DNA from 3 places in the Streptomyces gobiensis genome. Region 1 is predicted to be linked to each of the others. Evidence: riboswitches for the same ligand, from Rfam matches in the RefSeq annotation. Region 1 holds a riboswitch; each other region holds the start of a gene.

Region 1 (7,142 bases):
ACTGCTGTCACCGCATCCCGGACAGCCAGAACTGACCCCGCGGGGAGTCGCTGGATCACGGCAAGCAGCTCATGACCGGCCGGCGGTCAGCGTCTCGGCCAGCTCCCGCAGATCCTCCGCGGTGCACGTCGGCGCGGACATCACCTCCGGGTACGCGGCGGCTCCACGGCGCAGCCAGGCGCCGCCCAGCCCCGCTCGCAGCGCGCCGTCAACATCCCACGGGTGTACGGCGATCAACAGAGCTTCATCCGGTCTCACCCCTGCCCCCTCGGCCGCGTAGTGGTACGCCTCCGGTGCGGGCTTCCAGCGCCGTGGACCGCTTACGTCGAGGAACAGCTCGAAGCGGTCCAGGAGCCCGGCCCGGGCGAGCAGCCGCTCGGTCAGGGCCGAACTGCCGTTGGTCATGGTCACCAGGCGGAACCCGGCATCCCGCAGCGCCCGCACGCCATCGGGGACATCCGGATGCACCTCCAGGTCAGCGAACCCGTCCAGCACATACCGTGCCGCGGTGTCGGCGTCCCCTGACCACTCTGCAAGCCCGCGCAACAACCCTCGCAGCACTTCCCGGGCAACCGCTGCGAAATCCGCGTACGCCCCCGCGGCGGTCAACGCGAAGCCGTCCCGCAGCACACCGGCGAACCAGGTGGGCAGCAGGTGCGCGGGAGCACCAACCTCCTCGAAGCGAGCCCGCAGCGGGGTCAGGTCGCTGAGGGTCTCGTTGACATCGAAAACCAGCACATGGTGGCCGTTGTTCAGCACGTCGTCCTCCGTCGGCGGCCCGGCTAGGTCCCTTCTCCGTCCGGGCCTTCCGCACCCCGCAGCAGGGACGTGCCGAAGCCGCGCAGGCGCTCCACAGCCGCTGTGTCCGGCTCCGTACGCCGGGCCAGGGCGTTCTTGATCTCCCGGTACGTAGCCGCCTCAAGGCCGCATCGGCGGCAGTCCTCGAGGTGGGCCGCCACCCGGCGTGCGGTGAGGTCATCGGTCTCGCCGTCCAGATAGGACTGGAGCACGCGCGCCACCCGCACACAGTTCATCCGGCGGTCTTCAGCGCTCCGCCGCCGCAGCCAGCCGCTCACATCACACCTCGCTTCGGCGCCATCCCGGCCGCTGCCAACCGGGCTCGTATACGTTTGCGCGCCCGGTGCAATCGACTCATCACGGTCCCCTCCGGTACGTCCAGCAGCCGTGCGGCCTCCCCGTAGCTGAGGCCGTCGATGTCGACGAGCTGCACCACCTGCTGGTGCTTGACCGGCAGCGCGGCGAAGGCCGAAGCCACCACCTCATCGAAGGCCTCGCCCACGACGACCTCCTCCGGCGTGGCCTCCGGACCGGACGGGGCCGAGGCGAGCCGGTCCAGGTCAGCGTCGGGGTCGTCCAGGAGGTGGGGCCGACGGCGGCGGTGCCGGTTGACCTCGGCCCGCCGCATGATCGTCAGCAACCAGGCGCGCGGATGCCGGCCGTCGAACCGGTCGACCGCCTTGTAGGCCCGCAGCAGGGTGTCCTGCACCAGGTCCTCGGCGTCGGCGGGCTGGGCGGTCAGCGTCATCGCCACGCGCAACAGCACCTCCACCTCGGGCAGGACATACTGGGCGAAAGCGCGTTGCCGATCCAGGTCGGGGTTCGGGGGCGGACCCGCCACTGTTTCTTCCACGCAACGGAAACCCGGGAGCCCGGCGAGGCATTCCCTGGAATGCTCCGCACCGCTGTACGGGTTTCCGCTATATGACAAGGTCGGTCACTCCGCAGCTGCGCTCCTGGGCCGCGTGCCGGGAGAAGATCCGCCATCTGCGGCTGCGCGGCGATGTCGCGGCGTACGTGGACGGTGAGCTCACCGGCGTCCACCGTGCCCGGGTGGCCGCCCATCTGGGCCGCTGCTGGAGCTGCAGCGGCGACGCCGAATCGCTGCGCCTGATCAAGACTTCCCTGCGCAACGGCCCCCAGCGTGCCCCCGCCTCACTGGCATCCGTCCGGCTGCGCCGGTTCGCCAGCCGCCTGGCAGCACCCGCCGGGTTCGCACCATCGGGCCGATACCAGCAGATCCAGCGGAACCAACAGAACCAACAGGAGTGAACGCACCATGATGCGCGCCATCTGGAACGGCGTGGTCGTCGCCGAGACCCCTCGGACCAGGGTGGTGGAGGGCAACCACTACTTCCCGCCCGAGTCGCTGAACCGCGAGTACTTCACCGACAGCCCCACCACATCGCTGTGCATATGGAAGGGGAAGGCCCGTTACTACACCCTGCGGGTCGCGGGGGACGTGAGCCCCGACGCCGCCTGGTACTACCCGCACCCCAGCCCGCTGGCCCGCCGGATCAAGGACCATGTCGCCTTCGGCGGCGGCGTGACCATTGAGGGCACCCGGGAGAAGAAACCGGCAAAGCACCGGTGACCCCTGGAGGAGAAGGAGGACTGCTGTCCGAACGGCCTCCCTCTCACCCAGGGGCGCGGCACGCAGCGGCTCAGTACGGACCGTTGACGTTGTCGATCGAGCCGTAGCGGTCGGCCGCGTAGTTGCAGGCGGCGACGATGTTGGCGACCGGGTCCCACTGGCTGTGCTTGGTGCCCTCGACGTGGTAGGCGTCGAAGGTCGGCTTGATGACCTGGAGCAGGCCGATGGAGGGCACTCCGTTGCGGGCGTTGATGTCCCAGTTGTTGATGGCGTTCGGGTTGCCGCTGGACTCCCGGATGATGTTGCGGTGGATGCCCTGATACGTGCCGGGAATGCCCTTGGCCTTCATGATGTCGAGGGCTTCGTGGATCCAGCCGTCCAAGTTGTTCGGGTAGGCCTTGGGCGCGGCCCGCTCGGCGGTGCGGCTGCCGCGCTCCTCGCTCTTGGCCTGGCCCTCGGCGAGGGTGAGCTGCTGGCCCGGGAAGATCAGGTCCGGGTCGTCACCGACGGTTTCCCGGTTGGCCTCGTAGACCGTCGACCAGCCGCCCTCGATGTCATGGGCGGTGGCGATGCCGTACAGGGTGTCGCCGCTGGCGACGGTATAGCGGTCCGCGTCACCGGACTCCTGCCCGGGCTCTGCTTCGGCGTCAGGGCTGATGTCGGGGGCGCCGCTGTTCTGGGCAAGGCCGGCGCCGGGACCGCAGACCGGCCAGGCGTCCGGGCCCTGGGCGGCGAGCAGCTTCTCGGCAGCGGCGATCTGCTGGTCCTTGGTGGCCTGGTCAGCGCGCGGAGCGTACTCGGTACCGCCCACCATTTCCCAGCTGGACTGCAGGAATTCCAGCCCACCGTAAGAACCATTACCGGTGTTGCTGGACCAGTTGCCGTCGCTTTGGCACTCGGCGACCTTGTCCCAGACGGAGACGGGGGCGGCACTCGCGCTGCCCGCCGTGGCCAGCGGAAGGGCTATACCCGCACCACCGGCGGTCAGGGCGAGAGAAACGCGGGAGACATGACGGGAAATCAGGGGCTTGCGCTGACGGCGATGACGACCGCGAGACATAGGTGTGTCCTCTCCTACGCCTACGAGGTGAGCTGTCGGATTCGGACAGGAGATGCCCGGCCATTTCTCAGCGCGCCGGAGCACGATGAGGCGTGGCTTCACCCCAAGCCGGGCCGCTATAGGTACGCGGCACGGCACTTACCTGGTTCCCCCGCTCCTGCCGCCCTTGAGTGATGTGTTTCCCCCGGCCGGGCGGCAGGATTCGGCGTTCCCGGCGGTAGGACCTCCGCATGAGATGCGGTGGCGGGAGGAACGCTAAACGTAACAACGTAGCGGAGACAAGAGTCCGGGAGACGCACTATTCCCGTTCCCGCACTGGGCGGGGCAATTTCACCACCGTATGCGGTGGATCCTTTTCTGAGCGTGAGAGGGCGAAGCCGGTGTGCTTACTTAAAAGGCAGGCGGGGTACGAGACTTGATGACGCGATAAAGAATGGATCTCCGGTGCAATTACACCGGAGCCTGGGGGTGTGACGCCCGCCATACTCACCTTGAAGGAATCCCCATATCACCCTATTCCAACCACCATGCCCGCTGATTTCCCGTCAGGTGGAAGAAGTTTTGGTTCACTTACCTGGCATCCGTGGCGGATTGCCCTTTTCGGGCACCGAAAGAACCTTTTCGGGTGTCCGCCGGGCCGTCGACTCTGGACTGAACCGCCAGACATGGACATTCCGGGCTCCAGTGCCGAAGTGCCCCACACTCATCGCCAGCGGAGGTCGTCGGCGGAGGCTGAGCTACGGTCGTCGCATGACCGGCGTAGCTGACGCTGCTCGCCAGCGTGACCTTGTTGGAGGGTCTCCGCCGGTGAGCCGTGCTCGTACGGAGGTGGTGGGGGTCGACGCCTGCCCGACGGGCTGGGTCGGCGTGGTGCTGCACGATGGGCGGTTCGCCGCAGCGCACGCGGCGCCCTCCCTGGACGGGCTGCTGGAGCAGGTGCCGCAGGCCGTGACCGTGGGGATCGATATTCCGCTCGGGCTGCTGGACTCCCGGTGGCGGCAGGCCGACCGGCTGGCGGCCGCGCGTCTGGGACGGCACCGGGCGCGGGTCTTCCCGGTGCCGCCACGGCAGGTGTGGGAGGAAGACGACTACACCGCCGCCAACCAGCGCTGCCGGACGGTCATCGGCTCGGGACTGAGCCGCCAGACGTGGGGACTGGTCAAGAAGCTGCGCGAGGCCAATCACCGCCGGGACTCGGGGGACGAGCGGCTGCACGAGGTGCACCCGGAGATCTCGTTTGCCACGATGGCTGGTGGCCTCCCCGTGGCCGGGACCAAGAAGAGCTGGAACGGGCAGCTGACCCGCCGCCGGCTGCTGCGGGCCCACGGCGTAGTCCTGCCCGATGACCTCGGCGACGCCGGGCGCGTGCCGCCCGACGACGTATTGGACGCGGCGGCGGCCGCCTGGAGCGCCCACCGGGTCGCCCGGCAGGTGGCCGAGCGCCTGCCCGACCCGCCCGAGCTCACAGCGAGCGGCCTGCCCATCGCCATCTGGTCGTAGTCGCCTGGTGGTGATCCATCCGCGGTGCGACCGTGGAGGTGTGGCCCATCGCGGGGGACACATACGAAGACCGGCGGGGTGATGGCATGCCTGAGCTGCCCGATGTCGAGGGTTTCCGGGAGGTGCTCGCCTCCTGCGCACAGGGCGAACGGATCAAGCGGGTGCAGGTGAACGACACGGGGGTCCTGCACGGAGTGAGCGCCCGGCGGCTGAAGCGCGATGTGGAAGGCCGCCGGTTCACCGAGCCGGAACGGCATGGAAAGTGGCTGCTCGCCCGTACCGACGGGCCCACCGTGCTGCTGCACTTCGGCATGACCGGGGAGCTGGTCTGCTGCCGCGAGACGGACCCGCCCGACCCGCACGACCGCGTCGTCTTCACCGTCGGCCATCATCACCTGCGCTACCGCGATCAGCGCAAGCTGCGGGGCATCTGGCTCGCCGAGGACGCCGACGCCGATGTCGCGCGGGTGCTGGACCGGCAGGGCCCTGACGCGATGGCGGTGGGCCGCGCCGAGTTCGCTGAGCTGCTGTCCGGGCGGCGCAGCCGTATCAAGTCGGCTCTGACCGACCAGTCCGTGCTGGCCGGGCTGGGCAATCTGCTCGCCGACGAGATCCTGTGGCGCGCCCGGCTGCATCCCGGCCGCCGGGCCAATGACCTCACCGACGACGAGTGCCGACGGCTGCACACCGAGATGCGCCGCACCCTGCGCTCGGCGGTGCCCACCGGATGCGTCCCTCCGCGCAAATCCTGGCTCACCGGCCACCGGGACGACACCGACCCCGTCTGCCCGCGCTGCGGCGGGGCGCTGCACCGTGAGCGTATGGGCGGGCGCAGCACCGTCTGGTGCCCGGGGTGCCAGCCGGACGGTTCATGAGCCTCGTACGGCTCACCCTCCTCGGCATGGGGGCGATGAACTCGCCCCGTTTCGCCCCGGCGGGTCTCCTGCTCCGGCACGGCGGGCGCCGTGTCGCCTTCGACGGCGGCCCCGGCGCGGTTCCCGGGGGACGGCTGGACGCCTGGCTGGTGACCGATGAGCACAGCGAGCTGCGTACGGCCCTGCGTCGCCTGGCCGGGGAGCACGACACGGAACCGGCCATGGCCGGGTACGAGAGCGGTGACCTGCGGGTCGAGCCGTGCCCGGTCGCGCACACCTCCCATCCGACGTGCGGCTACCGCATCCGGGCGGGTGACGCGGTGGCGGTGTGGGCGCCGGAGTTCTGGGAGTTCCCGGACTGGGCCGCCGACGCCGACCTGATGTTCGCCGACGCCGCGGGCTGGGACCGCCCGATCCGCTTCCGCGGGGGTGTGGGCGGCCATGCGAGCGTCCAGCAGACCGCCGAGGCGGCCGTACGCCACGGCGTACGGCGTCTGGTGTTCGCGCACATCGGCCGACCGGCGATCAGGGCGATGGACGCCGGTCTGCGCCCTCCGGCCGGGGAGTGGGGTACGGAACGCCGCACCTACGAGCTCCGCGGCTCCCGGTGACCTCCGGGTCATGAGAAGGATCTGGCTGGCGATCCCGCCGCCCGGGGGACCTGCGATGCTGGAAGGCGTGTCTCTCACCCCCCTCGCGCCGGAGGCCATCACCCCCGACCCGCCCCACGGCACGGCCAGCCCCCTGCTCACCCAGTCCTGGCTCGACCTGGCCTTCCTCCACTGGCCGGTCGACCCGTCGCAGGTGACGCCCCTGCTGCCGCCAGGGGTCCGTCCGGACACGCTCGACGGCGTGACCTACGTGGGCCTGGTCGCCTTCCAGATGCACCGGGTCGGCTGGTTCCGCCTCCCTGGCATGCCCTGGCTGGGGACCTTCCCCGAGACCAATGTCCGGCTCTATTCGGTGGACGCGCACGGACGGCGCGGCGTGGTCTTCCGCTCACTCGATGCCTCACGCCTGATCCCGGTGGCCTGCGCACGGGCGGTCTTCCGGCTGCCGTACCTGTGGTCCCGGATGGCCATTCACCATCACGGCGACACCATCACCTATACCAGCGCACGGCGCTGGCCCGGGCCACGTGGCACACACAGCCGGCTCGCGATACGCGTCGTCGAGCGTGTGCAGGACCCTACCGAGCTGGAACACTTCCTCACCGCCCGCTGGGGCATGCACAACGCGTTCTTCGGACGGTCCGCCTACCTGCCCAACACTCACCCGCGATGGCCGCTGCACCGAGCCGAGCTGCTTGAGTGCG
Region 2 (7,142 bases), 4.0 Mb from region 1:
CTGGTGAGCCGGATCCGCTCGATGAGCGCGCCCGCCGTCACCGACTGTTCGCGGAAGACGGTGTGCGCGGGTGGTTCGGCGCGGCTGCCGGCCGGGGTCAGCACGGCGGAGGCCGTCGGTCCGTCGGAGGCGGGCACCAGCACGGTGGGGGTGGTGCCGTCGACCGTCAGCTGCCAGCGGCTCAGATGGCGGGCGTCGCGCAGAAAGAGCCCGTCGGGGGAGAGGCCGCGCGCGCCGGTGATATCGCCGGACGGCCCCACTGCGGCGAAGGTGCCGCTGTGGACGAGAAGCCGGTGCTCCGCTGTGGTCATCGGTGGGTGCCTCCCTCGGGCTCGGCCAGCAGATCGAGGGTGAGCGCGGCCGTCCAGCTGAAGTCGCGGGTGCCGCGCGCCTCCCCGGTGTACGGATCGACGTACTCGGCGAAACCGGAGGCGGCCGCCGCGGTCAGCGCGGCGGACCGCAGTTCGTCGGCCCGCTCCAGGTGTCCGTGCTGCCGAAGACCGCGCTCCAGCAGCCAGTTGACGTTGAACCAGGCGGGCCCGCGCCAGTAGCGGTGCGGATCGAAGGCGGGGCCGCGCAGATCGTAGCTGGGCACCAGCCGGGCCGAGCCGCCCAGGCCGAAGTGCTCGCCGGTGGCCGTGCGCAGCAGCGCGGCGGCGATGTCGCCCGGCAGCCCGGGCACGATGAGCGGCAGCAGCCCGGCCACACCGCGTTCCCGGATGGGCGCGCCGGCTCGTACGTCATGGCAGAGGAACTGCCCCATGTCGGGGTGCCACATCCGCCGTATCAGTGCCTCGGTGAGCCGCCGCGCCCGGTCCAGATGACCGGCCGGGTCGCGGCCGAGTGCCAGCGCGATCCCGGCGAGGGCGTGCTCCGAGGCGATGAGCAGGGAGTTGACGCCTGGGTCCTCAACGGCGAAGGGGTGTGCCGTTTCCGCCTGGCCATGGTCGTGGTAGCCGCGGTCGCGGTAGTCGGCCGCAAGCCGGACATACCGGCCGTAGTCGAGATCGGTGGGCCGGTCGATGGCGGCCCCATGGCCGAGGTCCGCGCGCCGGAACGAGTGGGCGGCAGCGGGGGTGATGCGTGCCAACGGGCCGTCCCAGCAGGGACTGTTGTCCATCCCGGGCTCCCATGGGTGGATGACCGACACCAGGCCATGGCCGCCCAGGTCCCGGCGCTCGGTGAGATAGCGGTGCCAGGCCGCCAGCCGGGGGTAGAGCCGGGGGAGAAAACCGCGCCGCCAGGAGGCACCGGGATCGGCGCGGTGCACCAGCCATGCGGCGAGCGCGTGCACGGGTGGCTGCACAATTCCGGAGGTTTCGGTCCGGGTGGGGGCACCGGCGGCGGCGCCCGCGGTGGTGGAGCGCCAGAAGTCCGGGCTGGGAAAGTACGCTTCATGGGGTATCGCCGGATTGAAGACGATATGCGGGATACGTCCGTCGCCCCACTGGGCGGCGAGCAGTGTCTCCAACTCCCGCTGAGCACGTAGCGCTGACAGATGACGCAGCCCGATGGCGATGAACGCGGAGTCCCAACTCCACTGGTGCGGGTAGAGGCTGTGCGAGGGCACGGTTGAGCTGCCCGTCCAGTTGCGGCTCAGCACACGCCGCGCGTGCTGGGCGGTGACCGCGCCGCGCTCGGTGAACCGGACCCGCGGACAGCCGTCCTGCTGAACCACATGTTCCATGGAGGACTCCGAAGAGTTACGTCTGATTAACAAGCAAAACTAGCGCCGTGTTGTCTCATGGACAAGCGAAACTTCTGAGTGATGGCCGATAGTTGTGTGAGATGCGTGAGCGGTAGGAGTACGGGGCATGTCGCCGACAACAGCGAGCCAGGCAAGCGCGGGCCATCTGCTGCGGCTGGTCCGCAGCGGTCAGGCGACCACACGCGGGGAACTGCTGCGCGCCACCGGGCTGTCCAGGTCCACCGTGGGGCAGCGGCTCGATCAGCTCTTCAGGGCCGGCTGGATCCGGGAGGGCGTGAGCGCACCAGCGGGCACCCCGAATGGCGGACGGCCCTCGGTGCGGCTGGAGTTCGACGGCTCGCACGCCGTCGTGCTCGCCGCCGATCTGGACACCCGGCACGGCCGGGCGGCGGTGCTGGACCTCAGCGGCACGGTGCTGGCCGAGCATACCGGTCAGCTGCTCATCGAGGACGGCCCCGACCCGGTGCTCGACCAGCTCGGGCAGTGGTTCATCACGCTGCTCAAGGACTCCGGGACGGCCCCCGACACGGTCTGCGGTGTCGGACTGTCCGTACCCGGCCCGGTGGACTGGGCCTCCGGGCGGGTGGTCCAGCCGCCGATCATGCCGGGCTGGGACCGGCATCCGATCCCCGAGGGGATGCGGCGGTCGCTCGGTCTGGGACCGCTGCCCGTTCTGGTCGACAATGACGCGAATCTGATGGCCTTCGCCGAGCAGCGCACCGGGCATCCCGACTGTGCCGCCCTGCTTCTGGTGAAGGCCTCCACCGGAATCGGCGCCGGGGTCGTGGTGGGCGGCGAGATCTACCGCGGCATTGACGGCGGTGCCGGGGACATTGGCCATATCCGGCTGCACGACCGGCTGGACGCCCTGTGCATGTGCGGCTCACATGGCTGCCTCGCGGCGGTCGCCAGTGGCCGGGCACTGGCCCGGGAACTCACCGCCGCCGGGGTCCCGGCCGCCTCCGGCTCGGATGTACGCGACCGGCTCGCCGTCGGTCAGCCCGAGGCGGTCCGGCTGGCCCAGCAGGCCGGCCGTCGGGTGGGGGAGGTGCTGGGCACCGTGGTCACGCTGCTCAACCCGGGGGTTCTGCTGATCGCGGGTGATCTGGCGGGGACGCCGTTCCTCACGGGGGTGCGGGAGGTGCTCTACCAGCGGGCCATGCCTCGCACGACCGCCCACCTACAGGTGGGCACCTCCGCTCTCGGCGACCGGGCTGGGGTACTGGGGGCCGGCGCGATGGTGGTGGAGCACCTTTACGCGCCCGGCCGAGCCGACGCACGGCTGGCAGCCCTTCACGGCTAGCCCACGCCCCTCAGTCGGGTTACCGGGCCGTCTTGCGTTCGTTACCAAGTACATCACCGAAAGGATCAAGTCCTGCAGGCACGGATGTAAGGAGAGTTACCGATGGAAGCGGGACCGATACATGAGAGATCTTCTGGCGCGCGTCCAAGCCATCGCCGAACGCGAGCTCGATGACGCTGCCCGAACGTGCCCATGCGGGACACGGCGTCAAGTCGTCGTCACCGAGGAACCCGCGCCGGATGGAAAGCCCGGGCCCATCACTGTAACCACGGTGTGCCCGAACAACTGCGCCCCTTAGCGATGGTGTGCCCAAACTGGGGGAACAGCGGACGGGTGCATCGCAGGCCTGCGAAGATGGTGTAATACGGGCATCTCTGGACATAGTTCCAGTTACGGGAAAGAGCGAAGTCGGGGGCCGACTTGATGTGATATGGGGGTGGATGTCACCCGGCTCGCTGGGCGCCGACAGAAGTCACGCATGGCCCCGGCTGTTCCGGGAAGCAGGGTTGAGCAGCGACTGAACGCTCACCGAAGGATGAACCGGACAATCGTTACGGATGTCAATCCCGGGGAACAGTCGTGTTCTGACAGGAAATCAGCGGCACACGCAGAGCGCGGGTGACGGGATTCACAGAATTGCCGACCGGTGCAATTGCACCGGTCGAATCATTTGCCATTCCTTCGTCAATTCCCCTGCTCAGCACAGGATTTAAGTAAAGACCCAGGATCCGCTTTCTCACTCTCGGAACAGGATCCACCGCATACGGTGGCTAAAATCCGCTGTGCGGCAACTGTGCGGAGGCTTCCGATCTCCACCCTTCTTGTCTTGGCGAAATCGTTGTGTCTACGGTTCCTCCGCCACCGCATCTCATGCGGAGGTCCTACCGCCGGGAACGCCGAATCCTGCCGCCCGGCCGGGGGAAAACACATCACTCAAGGGCGGCAGGAGCGGGGGAACCAGGTAAGTGCCGTGCCGCGTACCTATAGCGGCCCGGCTTGGGGTGAAGCCACGCCTCATCGTGCTCCGGCGCGCTGAGAAATGGCCGGGCATCTCCTGTCCGAATCCGACAGCTCACCTCGTAGGCGTAGGAGAGGACACACCTATGTCTCGCGGTCGTCATCGCCGTCAGCGCAAACCCCTGATATCCCGTCATGTCTCCCGCGTTTCTCTCGCCCTGACCGCCGGTGGTGCGGGTATAGCCCTTCCGCTGGCCACGGCGGGCAGCGCGAGTGCCGCCCCCGTCTCCGTCTGGGACAAGGTCGCCGAGTGCGAGAGCAACGGCAACTGGTCCATCAACACCGGCAATGGCTTCTATGGCGGCCTGCAGTTCCAGCAGTCGAGCTGGGCAGCCGCGGCCGGCACCCAGTACGCCCCGCGCGCTGACCAGGCCACCAAGGACCAGCAGATCGCCACCGCCGAGAAGCTGCTCGCCATGCAGGGCCCGAACGCCTGGCCGGTCTGCGGTCCGCGTGCCGGGCTCAGCAAGAACAGCGGCGCCCCGGACATCAGCCCGGAGGGCAAGGAGCAGTCCGCCCCGCAGGCCAAGGCCAAGGCCCAGCCGGAAGCCAAGCCGCAGCCGCAGCCCAAGCCGCAGCAGAAGCAGGAGCCGGAGCAGAAGTCCGAGGAGTCCTACACCGTCGTCAGCGGTGACACCCTGTACGGGATCGCCACGGCGAGGAGCATCGAGGGCGGCTGGCCGACCGTCTACGAGGCCAACCGGGAGACCGTCGGCAGCGACCCGGACCTGATCTTCCCCGGCCAGGAGCTCACCCTCGCCGAGGGCGAGGCCAAGCCGCAGCAGCCGAAGGCACCGCAGCCCAAGGCACCGGAGCCCAAGCCGGAGCAGGCGAAGCCGGAGAAGAAGCCCGAGCAGCCGAAGCCCGAGCCGAAGCAGGAGAAGCCCGAGGCTCCGGCCCAGAAGTCGGACAGCGACACCGGTGCCAGCAACGCCACCGGCTACTCCGCCCCGGTCGACTCCAGGCCGACCACGCCCTACCGTGCCACCGGCTCCAGCTGGTCCAGCGGCTATCACACCGGCGTTGACTTCGCCGTGCCCACGGGCACCCCGGTCAAGGCGGTCACCTCGGGCACCGTGGTCTCCGCGGGCTGGGGCGGCTCGTACGGCAACGAGGTCGTCATCAAGCACGCCGACGGCCGCTACAGCCAGTACGCCCACCTCTCGTCGCTGTCCGTGCGGCCGGGCCAGTCCGTCAGCAACGGTCAGCAGATCGGCCGGTCCGGCTCGACCGGCAACAGCACCGGCCCGCATCTGCACTTCGAGGTCCGCACCAGCCCCAACTACGGCTCGGACATCGACCCGCTGGCCTACCTCCGCTCGCACGGCGTGTCCATCTGACAGGTCCCGCCACCGAGTTCCCCCATCGTGAACCGGTCGTGCCGATTGACAGGCACGGCCGGTTCACGGGCTGTTGCCGCCCCGTAAAGGTCGCGGTTCTATCTTCCGGAGCGCTCAACTTCATGGCCGGCCGGCCATGGAGCCAGACGACTTCCGGTGAGGTAACCGTGGAACGTCGAAATTTCCTGCGCGGAGCAGTCATAGCCGGATCGGCGGCCGCCTTCGGCGGCTCGTTATGGCGCGGCGCCGCCGTGGCCGACCCCGCCCAGCCCGGCCCCAGCCCCTATGGGCCCCTCAACCCGGCCGACGGCAACGGCATCCGGCTGCCCGAGCGCTTCAGCAGCCGGGTGATCGCACGCTCCAGCCGGCCGGTGCCCGGCACCTCCTACACCTGGCACCCCGCCCCGGACGGCGGCGCCTGCTTCGCCGATGGAGGAGGGTGGATCTATGTGTCCAACTCCGAGATCGGCTCGACCGGCGGCGTCGGCGCGGTCCGCTTCGACCCCGCCGGGAACATCACCGACGCCTACCGCACGCTCAGCGGCACGAACCGCAACTGTGCGGGCGGCGCCACCCCGTGGAACAGCTGGCTCTCCTGCGAGGAGGTCACCCGGGGCTATGTCTTCGAGACCGACCCCTGGGGCGTCCAGGACGCCGTCAGGCGGGACGCGATGGGCCGGTTCACGCATGAGGCAGCGGCCGCCGACCCGGTCCGCAAGGTCATCTACCTCACCGAGGACGAGCGGGACGGCTGCTTCTATCGCTTCGTCCCCGACATCTGGGGCGATCTGTCCAGCGGCACCCTGGAGGTGCTGACCGAGGCGGGCGGCACGATCGGCTGGGCGACCGTCCCCGATCCCGGCGGCGCGTCCGGGGCGACCCGCGACCAGGTCGCCGCCGCCAAGCGGTTCGACGGCGGCGAGGGCTGCCACTACGCGGGCAACACCTGCTGGTTCACCACCAAGGGCGACAACCGGGTATGGCAGTACAACGCGGAGAGCACCACCCTTGAGTTGGCCTACGACGCCGGTGCGATCGGCAGCGGCGCACCGCTGACCGGCGTTGACAACATCACCGGCAGCAGCTCGGGTGATCTCTTCGTCGCGGAGGACGGCGGCAATATGGAGATCGTCCTCATCACCCCGGACGAGATCGTCGCTCCGTTCCTGCGGATCGAGGGCCAGTCCCGCTCGGAGATTTGCGGCCCGGCCTTCTCCCCCGATGGGACCCGGCTGTACTTCTCCAGCCAGCGCGGCACCACCGGCAGATCCTCGGGCGGTATCACCTATGAGGTGACCGGCCCCTTCCGTTCATAACAGCTCCCGGACAGTGAAGGGGGCGGTCCGGCACCTCCGCACAGGTGCCGGACCGCCCCCTTCCGGGTCCCGGGGTCGCCGCCGTCGGTGAGGGTCGGGGCGCGGCGGCGGCCCCGGAGGCTCAGCGGCTGTCGCTGCCGTCCGACGCCGCCGCCGCGCGGCCCGCCTCCAGCCGGGCGACCGGAATGCGGAACGGCGAGCAGGAGACGTAGTCGAGGCCCGCCTCATGGAAGAAGTGCACCGACTCCGGGTCGCCGCCGTGCTCACCGCAGACGCCGAGCTTGAGGTCGGGGCGGGTGGCCCGGCCCGCTTCGGCGGCGTCCCGGACGAGCTTGCCGACGCCGTCCTTGTCGATGGTCTCGAAGGGCGAGACCCCGAAGATGCCCTTCTCCAGGTACGCGGTGAAGAAGCTGGCCTCCACATCGTCCCGGCTGAAGCCCCACACGGTCTGGGTGAGG
Region 3 (7,142 bases), 660 kb from region 1:
GACGGCACGCTCCCCGACATCATGGGGGAGCAGCTGCGTGAGGTCGTCGAGGAGGATGTACCGGCCCGGGCGCTGATGGCGGCGTACCGGCTGCCGCATGACGGCACCCGGGAGGCCGATGCCGCTGATCTCGCGTTGACCGCGCTGGGCGGGGGTGAGTCCTCCCGGCTCTACAACCGGCTGGTCCGCCGGGACCAGCTCGCCGTCACCGCGGGCTTCGGTCTGCTGCGGCTGGCGGGCGCGCCCTCGCTGGGGTGGCTGGATGTGAAGACCTCCGGCGACGCGGAGATCGCGGACATCGAGGCCGCCGTCGACGAGGAGCTGGCCCGCTTCGCCACTGAGGGCCCCAGCCCCGAGGAGATGGAGCGTGCCCAGGCCCAGCTGGAGCGTGAGTGGCTGGACCGGCTGGCGACGGTCAGCGGCCGCGCCGATGAACTGTGCCGGTTCGCCGTGCTGTTCGGTGATCCGCAGCTCGCGTTGAGCGCGGTGCAGCGGGTGCTGGAGGTCACCCCGGAGGAGGTACGGGCCGTGGCCGCCGCCCGGCTCCGCCCCGACAACCGTGCGGTGCTGGTCTACGAACCGACCGAGCCCGACGTCGTTTACGCCGCCGACCACACAGCCGACAACCTCGAAGGGGCCGAGCAGTGAGTAACCCCACCCCCACCACCCCCACGATGGAGCTCCATCCGCAGCCGGTCGGCGGACAGCCCAAGCCCTGGAAATTCCCCGCGCCCGACCGCGGCACCCTGCCCAACGGTCTGACGGTGCTGCGCTGTCACCGTCCAGGCCAGCAGGTCGTCGCGGTCGAGGTCAACCTGATCGCCCCCCTGGACGCCGAGCCCGAGGGTCTCGACGGCGTCGCCACCATCATGGCGCGGGCGCTGTCCGAGGGCACCGACAAGCACAGCGCCGAGGAGTTCGCCGCGGAGCTGGAGCGCTGCGGCGCCACCCTGGACGCACACGCCGACCACCCCGGGGTCCGGGTGTCCCTGGAGGTCCCGGCCTCCCGGCTGGCCAAGGCGCTCGGGCTGCTCGCCGACGCGCTGCGCGCCCCGGCCTTCCCGGACAGCGAGGTCGACCGGCTGGTGCGCAACCGGCTGGATGAGATCCCGCATGAGCTGGCCAACCCGGCCCGCCGCGCCTCCATGGCGCTGTCCAAGGAGCTGTTCCCGGCCGAATCCCGGATGTCCCGCCCCCGGCAGGGCACCGAGAAGACCGTCGAGCGCATTGACGCCGGTGCCGTACGGGCCTTCTACGAGGCGCATGTACGGCCCGCCACGGCCACCGTGGTCATCGTGGGTGACTTCACCGGCGTCGACCTGGACACGGCGCTCGCCGACACCCTCGGTGCCTGGACCGGCGCCGCCGCCGAGCCGCGCCCCATGCCGCCGATCACCGCCGATGACACCGGCCGGGTGGTCATCGTGGACCGGCCGGGAGCGGTGCAGACCCAGCTGCTCATCGGCCGGATCGGCGCTGACCGGCATGACCGGGTGTGGCCCGCCCAGGTGCTCGGCACGTACTGTCTGGGCGGCACCCTCACCTCCCGCCTCGACCGGGTGCTGCGCGAGGAGAAGGGGTACACCTACGGGGTGCGCGCCTTCGGGCAGGTGCTGCGCTCCGCGCCCTCTTCTGCCCCGGGCGGGGCTGTCGGCGCGGCGATGCTCGCCATCAGCGGCTCGGTGGCCACCGATGTCACCGGCCCCGCGCTGGCCGACCTCTGGCAGGTGCTGCGCACCCTCGCCGCTGAGGGCCTGACCGATGAGGAGCGCGATGTCGCCGTGCAGAACCTGGTGGGGGTCGCCCCGCTGAGGTACGAGACGGCAGCGGCCGTCGCCGGGACGCTCGCGGACCAGGTGGAACAGTTCCTTCCGGATGACTTCCAGGCGCAGCTGTACGCCCGGCTCGCGGAGACCGGCACGGTCGAGGCCACCGCGGCGGCCGTCAACGCCTTCCCGGTGGACCGGCTGGTCACCGTTCTGGTCGGCGACGCCGAGCAGATCGCCGGGCCGGTGGGTGAGCTGGGGATCGGTCAAGTGACCGTCGTCACAGGCCAGTAATCGCCGACCGGGCGGCCAGTGCCGCCCGGCGCGGACCCAAAAGCCCTCGGATGTCAGGACTGATATCCGAGGGCTTCTCTTATGTCCGGCCTTATGTCCGATTTGGCAGGTGATATGAGGGGTGACGGTGTGGGATGTCTGACAAAGAGGCTAGATCCTCTTGGTACTTCGCAGATGTCCGGTTTAGCTTCGGTGTCGCTGTTCGTTAGAAGTGACCGCATCCGCGGCCGACGTCCAGTGAACGCCGAGTCCCCGTGAGGGAGCCGGGGACCCACCAGTAGTCCTTGGGGTGAATCGAGCCGTGTGCTCGTAGGAGACCTTCCTGCTCCGAACCCGTCAGCTAACCCGGTAGGCGTGAAGGAAGGAAAGGAGCACGCCTGCCATGGCGTTCACCCATGCCACCGGGGCGGATCACCGACCGGGACGCGCCGTCCGCACCGGCGCCAAGATCTTCAGCGTTGCCGCCCTGACCGCCGGTCTGATCGGTTCTCTCGCAGCTCCCGCCTCCGCCGCGGGCGGCACCAAGGCCAAGCAGGTGAGCGGATTCAGCCAGGCCCTGATGATCGGCGACTCGATCGCCGAACAGATCAGCGCCCAGGCCAAGGCTCAGCAGAGCGCCGCCGACGCCAAGGCTGCGGCGGCCAAGAAGGCCAAGAAGGCCAAGAAGGAAGCCGCCGAGGCCAAGAAGAAGGCGGCGGCCAAGAAGAAGGCCGCTGAGCAGGCCAAGAAGGAGCGGGCGGCGCAGCAGGCCAAGGCCTCCCGGGCCGCCAAGCGTGCCAACCCCAACGCCTTCGTTTCACCCGTCAAGGGCTCCAAGGTCACCACCCCGTACCGGGCGGGCGGTGCCCTGTGGTCCTCCGGCAAGCACAGCGGCATCGACTTCGCCGCCGCTGCGGGCACCCCCGTCCGCTCCGTCGGCGGCGGCACCGTGGCCGTAGCGGGCTGGGGCGGCGCGTACGGTAACAACATCGTCATCCGTCACAGCGACGGCACCCACACCCAGTACGGCCACCTGTCCTCCATGGGTGTCAGGGTCGGACAGCAGGTGAAGTCCGGCCAGCAGATAGGCCGCGTCGGCTCGACCGGCAACTCCACCGGCCCCCACCTGCACTTCGAGGCCCGGATGACCCCGAACTACGGCTCGGACGTCAACCCGGTCTCCTACCTGCGGTCCAAGGGCGTCAGCGTCTGACGGCCACCGTGCGCCGCTGTGACGCATCGCACAGAGCGACGAAGACCCCTGCTTTCAGCCGGGGTCTTCGTCGTTTCACGCCCATCCCGCCGCTCTTTTTCCGCCTGATTCGGGCCGGGCGTCGGAAATAACTGGCGGTTGGAATACAGTTCGGGTCTGCGACATCTCGAAAACGTGGGGATTACGCCGGAGGTCCGACCATGCGCATTTCCGCGCACACGGTATGCACAGCGGTTCGCGATGACATCGTCTCTGGCGCCTTTCCGCCCGGCGCCCGGCTCACCGAGGAGCTGCTGGCCCAGCGCTACGGCGTCTCCCGGGTGCCGGTGCGCGAGGCCCTGCGCACCCTGGAGTCCGAGGGCTTTGTGACCACCAGGCGGCATGCCGGCGCCTGTGTCGCCGAGCCGACCGAGCAGGAGGCCGCCGACCTGCTGGACATCCGCGCCCTGCTGGAGCCGCTGGGCACCGCACGGGCCGCCCAGCGTCGCACCGAGGCGCATCTGAAGGTGCTGCGGGGGCTGGTACGGCTGGGGCAGCAGCGGGCCGAGCGGGGGCAGTTGTCGGACCTGCGGTCGCTGGGGGACTGGTTCCACGAGACGCTGGCCCAGGCCTCCGGCAGTGCCAGCCTGGCCGCGCTGCTCACCCAGCTGCGCCGGAAGATCGCGTGGATGTACGCGGTCGAGCCGCCGGTACAGGCCACCACGGTCTGGCGGGAGTATGGCGCGATTGTTGACGCGGTCGCCCGCGGGGATGCCGAGCGGGCCCGCTCGCTTGCGGCCGCGCATGTGGAGCGTTCCATCGCGGCCCGTCGGCAGCAGCGGCCGGTCGTGGTGAGGAGTTTGAAACCTACTGTAAACACCGCGCGCGGCCGCGTTTAACAAAGTCTGTATACAAATGGAGCTGGAATTCCCGGGGGTAATTACTGCTGCCCGGAAATTCCCGTAGAACATGTAAAAGCGGTGGAGCGGGGTGCTCCACCGCCTTTTTGGGCCCGGCTTCTCAGACGGTCTCGGGAAGCTCCTCAAGGCCCTCCTCGACCAGCTTGGCCAGTCGGTCCAGCGCCACCTCGGCGTCGTCTGCGTCGGAGGTGAGCACGATCTCCTCGCCACCCTCGGCGCCCAGGCCCAGAACGGCGAGCATCGACGCGGCGTTGACCGGGGTGCCGTCAGCCTTGGCGATGGTGACGGGGACGCCCGCGGCGGTCGCGGCGCGGACGAAGATCGAGGCGGGACGGGCGTGCAGGCCCTCGGCCCAGCCGACGTTGACGCGGCGCTCAGCCATGGTGTTGCCCTTCAAGTCGGAACGGTTGTCTAGACCAGTTTCGCATGGCAGGGAGAGTGCTCCCGTCCCGGCACGGTGCCCCCTCAGACTGCCCCTTCGCACGGATGTCCGCGAGCCGGTGCAACTGGCCTTACGCTGGCCCCATGCAGACGCCCACGGAGCGCGCCTACCCCACTCACTGGGAAGCCGATGTGGTGCTGCGCGACGGTGGTACGGCCCTGATCCGGCCGATCACCCCCGAGGACGCGGGTCGCCTGGTCAGCTTCTATGAGCAGGTCTCGGACGAGTCCAAGTACTACCGCTTCTTCGCCCCCTACCCCCGGCTCTCCGACCGCGACGTCCGGCACTTCACCCAGCACGACTACGTCGACCGGGTCGGGCTCGCCGCGACCGTCGGCGGTGAGTTCATCGGAACCGTCCGCTACGACCGCGTCGACGAGACCGGGCGTCCCGCCTCCGCCCCCGCCGACGGGGCCGAGGTGGCCTTCCTGGTCCAGGACGCTCACCAGGGCCGCGGCGTCGCCTCCGCTCTCCTGGAACACATCGCCGCCTGCGCCCGCGAGCGCGGGGTGCGACGCTTCACCGCCGAAGTGCTGCCCGCCAACAACAAGATGATCAAGGTGTTCACGGACGCCGGTTACTCCCAGAAGCGCAGCTTCGAGGACGGCTCCGTCCACCTCACCTTCGACCTTGAGCCGACCGCCGAGTCCCTTGCCGTGATGCGCGCCCGGGAGCAGCGCGCCGAGGCCCGCTCGGTGCAGCGGCTGCTGGCCCCCGGCTCCATCGCCGTCATCGGCGCCGGCCGACGCTCCGGTGGGGCCGGTCGCACCGTGCTCGACTCGCTGCGGGCCACCGGCTTTACGGGCCGTATATACGCCGTCAACAACCGGTTGCCCCACGGGCAGAGCGAGCTCGGGGGCGTCCCCGGCATTCCCGCGCACCGCCAGGTGAGCGCCATCCCCGAGCCCGTCGATCTCGCGGTCGTCGCCGTCCCCGTCGGCCAGGTGGACGCCATCGTCACCGAGTGCGGTGAGCACGGCGTCCAGGGCCTGGTCGTACTCTCCGCCGACTTCGACCGTGCCGAGCAGCGCGAGCTGGTCCGCAAGGCCCGTTCCTACGGGATGCGGATCATCGGCCCGAACGCCTTCGGCCTGATCAACACCTCTCCCGCCGTCCGGCTCAACGCGACCCTCGCCCCGGAAACCCCCGCCCGTGGCCGTATCGGCCTCTTCACCCAGTCCGGCGCGATCGGCATCGCCCTGCTCGCCGGGCTGCACCAGCGCGGCGCCGGGCTCTCCTCCTTCGTCTCCGCGGGCAACCGCGCCGATGTCTCCGGCAACGACGTCCTGCAGTACTGGGACGACGACTCCGATACCGATGTCGCCCTGATGTATCTGGAGTCCCTCGGCAACCCCCGCAAGTTCACCCGGCTGGTCGGGCGTACGGCCGTCCGTAAGCCGATCGTCGTCGTCAAGGGTGCCCGGCACAGTGCCAGCGCACCGCCGCCCGGCCACGCGGTTCCGGTCAGCCGCACCCCGGACGCCACGGTCGCGGCGCTGCTGCGGCAGGCGGGTGTGCTGCTGGTCGACACCGTCACCGAGCTGGTCGACGCCGGAGTGCTGCTCGCCTTCCAGCCGCTGCCGACCGGGCCCAGGGTGGCCACCCTGGGCAACGCGGAATCGCTCTGCCTGCTCACCTACGACGCCTGCCTCGCCCATGGGCTGCGTCCCCGGCCTCCCATCGACCTGACCGCTGCGGCCTCCCCGGACGACTTCCGGCGAGCGCTCGCCGACGCGCTCGCCGACCCCGATACGGACGCCGTGGTGGTGGCCGCCATCCCCTGGGTTGACGACCGCGAGACGGCGGAGCTCGCTGACGCCCTGCAGGCCGCCGCCGAGGGCTCGGGCAAACCGGTAGCCGTCGCCCACCTGGCGATAGAAGGGCTGGACACCGCTCTCAGCAGTCGGCGCATCCCCTCCTACCCCTCCCCGGAACGGGCCGTGCGGGCGCTGTCCGAAGCGGTCCGCTACGCACAGTGGCGCCGTGACGCACAGTCCCCGGGGCGAGTGCCCGACTACGACGACATCGACGCGTCCGCCGCCGCGGCGCTGCTCGCCGACGGGGCCACCGGACAGCCTCCCGGCGAGGCGGCCAGCACACAGCTCACCCCCGCGCAGACGGCAGCGCTGCTCGCGCACTACGGCATCGCCGTGCAGCCCACGCATGCCGCGCCGGACGCCGAGGCGGCGGTCACGGCCGCCCGGCGGATCGGCTATCCGGTCGCGCTCAAGACCACCGCGCCGCATCTGCGGCACCGCGCCGACCTCGGTGGGGTCCGGCTCGATATCGCCGGCGAGGACGGACTCCGACGCACCTACGCCGAGTTCACCGAAACCCTCGGTCGGCCCGCCGAGCTGCGGCCCGTCGTCCAGGCCATGGTCCCACGTGGGGTGGACACGGTCGTCCGGGCCGCCGTCGACCCGTCCATCGGCACCGTGCTCTCCTGCGGGCTCGCCGGTCCCCCCTCCGAACTGCTCGGCGACATCGCCTACCGGCTGGTGCCGGTGACCGACCGGGACGCCGCCGGGATGATCCGCTCCCTGCGGACC

What was found. A riboswitch is a leader RNA that binds a small molecule or an ion and turns the genes downstream of it on or off. The one in region 1 is predicted to bind cyclic di-AMP.
Region 2: linked by a shared signal. The riboswitch ahead of test1122_RS06070 (peptidoglycan DD-metalloendopeptidase family protein) and the one ahead of test1122_RS26890 (transglycosylase family protein) in region 1 are both predicted to bind cyclic di-AMP.
Region 3: linked by a shared signal. The riboswitch ahead of test1122_RS21515 (M23 family metallopeptidase) and the one ahead of test1122_RS26890 (transglycosylase family protein) in region 1 are both predicted to bind cyclic di-AMP.

The regions. Positions count from the first base shown of each region.
Region 1 is NZ_CP086120.1:5,290,971-5,298,112, reverse strand. It holds gene test1122_RS24660 (ArsR/SmtB family transcription factor) at 1-35, shown strand, start outside; gene test1122_RS24655 (haloacid dehalogenase type II) at 70-759, opposite strand; gene test1122_RS24650 (anti-sigma factor family protein) at 783-1,076, opposite strand; gene test1122_RS24645 (RNA polymerase sigma factor) at 1,073-1,639, opposite strand; gene test1122_RS24640 (anti-sigma factor family protein) at 1,723-2,070, shown strand; gene test1122_RS24635 (DUF427 domain-containing protein) at 2,078-2,392, shown strand; gene test1122_RS26890 (transglycosylase family protein) at 2,463-3,452, opposite strand; cyclic di-AMP (ydaO/yuaA leader) riboswitch at 3,455-3,635, opposite strand; gene test1122_RS24620 (DUF429 domain-containing protein) at 4,203-4,952, shown strand; gene test1122_RS24615 (Fpg/Nei family DNA glycosylase) at 5,039-5,827, shown strand; gene test1122_RS24610 (MBL fold metallo-hydrolase) at 5,824-6,438, shown strand; gene test1122_RS24605 (YqjF family protein) at 6,494-7,142, shown strand, end outside.
Region 2 is NZ_CP086120.1:1,299,262-1,306,403, reverse strand. It holds gene test1122_RS06085 (amylo-alpha-1,6-glucosidase) at 1-311, opposite strand, end outside; gene test1122_RS06080 (MGH1-like glycoside hydrolase domain-containing protein) at 308-1,687, opposite strand; gene test1122_RS06075 (ROK family transcriptional regulator) at 1,815-3,011, shown strand; cyclic di-AMP (ydaO/yuaA leader) riboswitch at 3,932-4,112, shown strand; gene test1122_RS06070 (peptidoglycan DD-metalloendopeptidase family protein) at 4,115-5,368, shown strand; gene test1122_RS06065 (alkaline phosphatase PhoX) at 5,536-6,684, shown strand; gene ppdK (pyruvate, phosphate dikinase) at 6,806-7,142, opposite strand, start outside.
Region 3 is NZ_CP086120.1:4,627,695-4,634,836, forward strand. It holds gene test1122_RS21505 (M16 family metallopeptidase) at 1-648, shown strand, start outside; gene test1122_RS21510 (M16 family metallopeptidase) at 675-2,060, shown strand; cyclic di-AMP (ydaO/yuaA leader) riboswitch at 2,293-2,430, shown strand; gene test1122_RS21515 (M23 family metallopeptidase) at 2,443-3,252, shown strand; gene test1122_RS21520 (GntR family transcriptional regulator) at 3,453-4,130, shown strand; gene test1122_RS21525 (HPr family phosphocarrier protein) at 4,252-4,533, opposite strand; gene test1122_RS21530 (bifunctional acetate--CoA ligase family protein/GNAT family N-acetyltransferase) at 4,677-7,142, shown strand, end outside.